DNA from 2 places in the Nonomuraea sp. NPDC005692 genome. Region 2 is predicted to be linked to the other one. Evidence: riboswitches for the same ligand, from Rfam matches in the RefSeq annotation. Region 2 holds a riboswitch; the other holds the start of a gene.
The links. Region 2 has a riboswitch for cobalamin ahead of ABZ459_RS39240 (CbtB domain-containing protein). Riboswitches for the same ligand answer to the same signal wherever they lie in the genome.
Positions count from the first base shown of each region.

Region 1: linked by a shared signal. The riboswitch ahead of ABZ459_RS50415 (ribonucleoside-diphosphate reductase subunit alpha) and the one ahead of ABZ459_RS39240 (CbtB domain-containing protein) in region 2 are both predicted to bind cobalamin.

Region 1 is NZ_JBEXYU010000054.1:29,761-32,717, reverse strand. Features, by position in the region: gene ABZ459_RS50425 (hypothetical protein) at 1-232, opposite strand, end outside; gene ABZ459_RS50420 (alpha/beta hydrolase) at 341-1,297, opposite strand; cobalamin riboswitch at 1,507-1,712, shown strand; gene ABZ459_RS50415 (ribonucleoside-diphosphate reductase subunit alpha) at 1,841-2,957, shown strand, end outside.
Region 2 is NZ_JBEXYU010000028.1:21,822-24,778, reverse strand. Features, by position in the region: gene ABZ459_RS39250 (histidine phosphatase family protein) at 1-491, opposite strand, end outside; gene ABZ459_RS39245 (CbtA family protein) at 497-1,306, opposite strand; gene ABZ459_RS39240 (CbtB domain-containing protein) at 1,316-1,507, opposite strand; cobalamin riboswitch at 1,542-1,671, opposite strand; gene ABZ459_RS39235 (nuclear transport factor 2 family protein) at 1,821-2,285, shown strand; gene ABZ459_RS39230 (hypothetical protein) at 2,387-2,647, opposite strand; gene ABZ459_RS39225 (hypothetical protein) at 2,538-2,957, shown strand, end outside.

The DNA of each region.
Region 1 (2,957 bases), on a different contig from region 2:
GCTTGCGATCGGCGGCGAGCACGGCCCGCTCCACGGCGTTCTCCGCCGACTGCGCCCGCGTCCGGCTGCGCAGCATGACGAACGCGAGCACCGCCAGCGTGGCCACGGTGGCGTTGCTGACGGCCTCCGCGGTGGCGATGCCCGCGACGTCCAGGACGCTCACGACGACCGCCACCGACAGGGCGACGAGGATGTCGACGTTGACGCCGATCCAGGCGAGGATGCGCTTCACTGACCGTCCCATCACGAGGGGCCACGGGGTGACACCCCGAATCATGAAGCAGAACCCGGCGGCACGCGAGGGGCCGGCCCGTCCCGCCGGCCCGCTCCGGTCGCGGGGTTACGCGGTGAGGGCGTCGTGGAGGAAGCGGCGGATGTCCGCCCGCGCGTCCTCGGCCTGGGGGGCCAGGACCGGCATGCTGAGGAAGGCGTGCCCGGCCCCCGGGTACTCGGCCAGGCGGGCGGGGGTGCCGGCGGCCCGCAGCGCCTCGGCGTAGCGGCGGCCGTGGTCGGCGATCGGGTCGTGGGTCGGCACCGCCACGAGCGCCGGGGCCAGCCCGCCCAGGTCGTCGGCGTGCAGCGGGGAGAGCGCGCGGGCGTCCGTTCCCTCGGGCACGGCGAGCCGGTGGAACAACCGCAACACCGGCACGCTGAGCGTCGGGGTGTCGGCGTACTGGGTCATCGAGGGATGGTCGAACATCGTCCCGGCCACCTCCACGGCGGGGTTGACCAGGACCTGGGCCTTCAGGGGCAGGCCGGCGTCGCGTGCCCTGATCGCCGCCAGGGCGCAGATCAGGCCGCCGCAGCTCTCGCCGAACAGGACGGCCCGCGCCGGGTCGACTCCCCACTGCGCGGCGTTGTCCAGCACGTGCCGGAGCACGTCCCAGCCGTCGTCGGCGGCGGCGGCCAGCGGCGTGCGCCAGTCGAGGAGGCGGTGGTCCACCGAGATCACGACGGCCGGCAGGTGGGCGGCGAGGTGGCTGTTGACCCAGTCGCTCTGCGGCGCCGTGCCGACGAAGCCGCCGCCGTGCACGTGGAGCACGAGCGGCAGCGCGTCCCCGCCGCCCGGCCCGGCCACGGCTCGCGGCCGGTGGACCCGGACGGGGACGTCGCGGCCGGGCAGCGCCACCGTCCGCCAGTCGATGGTGGCGCCGGGGTCCGGCCGGCCGGTGATCGCCTGCGCCTCGACGGAGGCGCGCAGCCGGTTCTCCGCCTCGACGTAGGCGGCCAGTTCGGCGGCGGTGACGTTGTCCCAGTCCGGCGTGACCGGACGCAGGCCGGTGGAGGTCTCGCTCATGGTCGTCCCCTCAGGTTTTCGCTACTTGAAGTTTCGATACCTAAGGTAGCGAAAACGTGGCATCACGGGCTTGTGACGTCGATCACATCCGTCCGCCCGCGGGCCCGCGAACAGGACGGCCTGGCCGGCCTCGCGGCGGGCGAGGGGGTCGGAGTGTGGGTTCTTCGTAACACGACATGTTGGGTGTGACTTTTTGATCCGCCCTATATATGGTGTCTCCCGCAGCCGGTTCGGTCGCCCCGCCAGGGCGGCCGAGGCAAGAGGGAACCCGGTGGAAATCCGGGACTGCCCCGCAGCGGTGAGTGGGAACGACCGCCGTCAGACGCACTGGGCCGAAGGCCCGGGAAGCGACGGCCAGTAGGCAGCGACAGCATGCCCATGAGTCCGAAGACCTGCCGGCGCGCCGCGCGCGATCATGCGTGCGCGGCTGCTCCGAGGCCGCGCGGGACGGTGGACGGCACTGGCGAGAGGGCTGTGGCGCCTCGCCGTCCGCCTCCTGCGCGCGTTCTCGGCGACTGACCGAGTTCACGAGGGGAGAGCGCAGTGACGGTCACAGGGGACCCGATGACGGACCTGGCCGGGACGGCGCGGGCGGACGCCGACAGGTCCGCGCCGCGGCGCGTCCAGATGCAGGTGCGCAAGCGCAACGGCACCGCGGAGCCGGTCGACGTCAACAAGATCGTACGTGCGGTGGAGCACTGGGCGACCGATCTGACGGACATCGACCCGATGCGGGTGGCCACCAAGACGATCAGCGGCCTCTACGACGGGGCCACCACCGCCGAGCTGGACCGGCTGTCCATCCAGACGGCCGCCGAGATGATCGGCGAGGAGCCGCAGTACTCGCGCTTGGCCGCGCGGCTGCTGTCGGGCTACATCGACAAGGAGGTCCGCGGGCAGGGCGTGGCCTCCTTCAGCCAGGCGATCCGGCTGGGCCACGCCGAGGGGCTCGTCGGCGACGAGACCGCCGAGTTCGTCAACGCCAACGCCCGCAAGCTCGACGACGCCGTCGACGTCACCGCCGACCTGCGGTTCGAGTACTTCGGGCTGCGCACGGTCTATGACCGTTACCTGCTGCGCCACCCGTCCACCCGGCTGGTGGTGGAGACGCCGCAGTACTGGCTGCTGCGCGTGGCCTGCGGGCTGGCCGAGACGCCCGCCGAGGCCGTCGGCTTCTACCGGCTCATGTCGTCGCTGGCCTATCTGCCCAGCTCGCCGACGCTGTTCAACTCCGGCACCCGGCACACCCAGATGTCCTCCTGCTACCTGGTCGACTCGCCCCGTGACGAGATCGGCTCCATCTACGACCGTTACGCCCAGGTGGCGCAGCTGTCGAAGTTCGCCGGCGGGATCGGCATCTCCTGGTCGCGGGTGCGCTCCCGGGGCGCGCTGATCCGCGGCACGAACGGGCACTCCAACGGCATCGTCCCGTGGCTGCGCACGCTCGACGCGTCGGTGGCCGCCGTCAACCAGGGCGGCCGGCGCAAGGGCGCCGCCTGCGTCTACCTGGAGCCCTGGCATCCGGACGTCGAGGAGTTCCTGGAGCTGCGCGACAACACCGGCGAGGACGCCCGCCGCACCCACAACCTCAACCTGGCCAACTGGATCCCCGACGAGTTCATGCGCCGCGTCGAGGCCGACGGCACCTGGTCGCTGTTCG
Region 2 (2,957 bases):
TCGGTGGTGGACAGTGGAGCCAGGTCGAAACGGGCCGCGCGCAGCGGATCCAGCCCCAGGACATGGCCGAGCGCCGCTCTGATGGCGCCCGCGCCGCAGACCACGACGGCTCGCGGCTCGTCCCGTACCGAATCGAGCCAGCGGGCCACCCTGGCGGCGAGCGCGCTCAGTGACTCACCGCCGTGCGGAGCGGCGTGCGGGTCGGCCAGCCAGCTCGCCAGCGCGTCCGGCTCCTCCAGCGCGACCCGCCCGTACGGCAGGCCCCGCCACCGGCCGCAGTCCGCCTCCGCCAGGGCGGAGGTCTCGCGTGCCGCCAGCCCCATGGCGGCGGCCGTCTGCCGCGCGGCCCTGCCGGGAGCGGCCCAGGCCGCCGACGCCTCGACGGGCCGTGACGCGGCGGCCCTGGTCAGGCTCGCCGCGTCGGCGTCCTCATCGGCGGGAAAGCAGCCGGCCCGCATCCCCGGTGTCGTGGCATGCCGGACGAACAGCACCTTGCTCAGCTCGGCGCCGCGACCAGCGGATGAGCCGCCGCGCGTCGCTCCGCCCGGTCGCTCGCCCAGCCGAACAGCACGCCGAACACCGCCCAGAAGACGAGCTGCGTGCCGATCGAGGCGAGCCGGAACTCCCACAGCAGCGTGGCGGGGAAGCCCTCGGGCACCTCGTCGACCGCCGGCAGCAACCACCACGCGGCGACGACGGGCACGAGGAACGCGACCGCCGCCGCCGTCCAGCGCGCCCACGGGTCGCCGTCGACCCGGCGGGCCGTCGCCACCGCGATCGCCGTCGCCGCCAGCCCGACGAGGATCATCACCACGTAGAGCAGCGTGCGGCTGTCGATGGTGTCCGGATCACCCACCGCAGGCGGGTTGGCCGGATATTTCACGAAAGGCACGAGGATGATCGCGGCGAACGCCGTACCGGCCGCGGCCACTGCCAGCCGCCCGTCGGAACGCGGGGCCGCGGCCACTGCCAGCCGCCCGTCGGAACGCGGGCCGACCCGCCCGCGCAGCCCGGCGAACACCAGGGCGAACACCCCGCCCACGGCGAGCCCGTAGAGCCCGGTGGCCAGGAACAGCCCCGCCTTCTGCACGGGCCTGCCGACCGCGGCCTCCTCGCCGTGGCTGTGCCCGGCTGTCTCGGCTGTCTCGGCGTGGCCGTGCTCGGGTCCCTCGGCCTGGGCGGCGGCCTCCTCCAGGGCGATCGCGTGGTCCACGCGAGGTTCACCGAAGGCGAAGGCGAAGGCGCCCGCGATCAGTCCGGCCAGGAGTCCGATGAGCAGACCTCTGGCCAGGAAGGTGCGTACCATGCCCGGCCCTCAGTGGCAGGGCACGCCGAGCAGGTGGCGCCCGTCGTGCATCAGCTCGTGCAGGAAGGTGCCGGTCTGGGAGATGGCGCCGTTGTCCATCAGAACCAGGTAGGCCACCAGCAGCAGCACGGGCACGGCCAGCAGCAGCCAAGGGCGCAGGCGCGGAAAGGGAATCGTCGAAGGGGTGGACAACCCACTCATGTCAAGCCTCCTCAGGGGTCACGCGTCCCATGTCACGAGGTCACGGCTGCCAAGCGACCTGGCTCCCGGGATCTACGTCCCGGATACAGTGGCGCGTCCGCACCGGCATCTCACCGGATTTCCCTTGGACAACCGTGAAATCTACCGGAACGTATCCTTTCCTCACGTTCGCGTCAATATGCGAACGATGGCCCCCGGGTCACCGGCCGGGTGCGCCCCGTCCCGGGTTCACCGCCACCCCGCTCCGTGCCAAGGCAGTCAGGACCACGGATCTAGCATGCGTTGGTAATTCGACCGCATATCGGCAGCCAGGGTGGGCATCGAGCGATTGGGAGGGGCCGGTGCCATGAATGTTGCCCGCGAGGTGCGCGACCGCTATACGGACGCGTTCAACGCTCACGATATGCAGGCGCTGCTTCGCACTTTCAGCCCGACCGGGGTGTCCATCAGCCCCGAAGGCGTATCTCAGGGACACAGCGAGCTGGCCTCCTATCTGGAGGAGTTCTGGGCGGCATTCCCCGACGTCCGGGCCGTGATCACGGAGTCCTCCGAAGGTGAGGCCACAACCGTCGACGAGCTTCTCATGGTGGGCACCCACCGAGGGCCGTACACCATGCCCGACGGCCAGGTGCTTACCGCGACGGGTCGCCCTGTTCGTTTGCGATGCTGTTATGTCTGCACGGTGGAAGACGAACTCATCACGAGTTTGCGCCTCTATTTCGATCAATTGGAGCTGCTCACCCAGCTCTCCGGTTCTGTGACTCTGCGCCGTCCTTAGCGGATCGCGGCCGCTCGTCCTGCACCTGACAGATGTACCTTCAGCAGGGCTCTGGTTGATCTTCGTGGCCGGCCGCACTCTGGCCGCATGACGACGGAAACTCATGACACGACGGCCCGGGACGCGACCGCCCCTGACCCGACGCCGCGGCTGTTGATGCCGCTGTTCGGACGAGCGTCCGACATGGTGGGCAGGCGCCGGTTGTTCGTCATCGGGGTGGCGGCGCGCGCGGGACAGGGCGTGGCGGCGGCCATGATCGGCCCGACCGCGCTGGCGCTGATGACCGGCACGTCCCCGGAAGGGCCGCAGCGCACCAGGGCGCTGGGCGTCAACGGCGCCCTGCTGTCACTGGGCTTCGTCATCGGGACGATCGGCGGCGGCCTCATCACCAGCGGCCTGAACTGGCGCTGGACGATGCTCCCCGCTCGTACCGCTGCGGCTGCTGCGCCGCAGGACGGTCAAGTGGGGCATGACGGTCGGGCTGGTAACCTTCGGGATGTGCGGCGGCGCGGCCCTGGTCGCGGGCAGTTTCGCGGCCAGGATGATCAGCGCCCGGGGGACGGCGGCGACCGTCGTCACCGGCCTGACCGTGCAGGCCGCCGGCACCGCCGCCATGGTGTTCCTGCCGGCCCAGGGCGGCCTGGTCCTGCTGCTGGCGACGTCGGCCGCCAT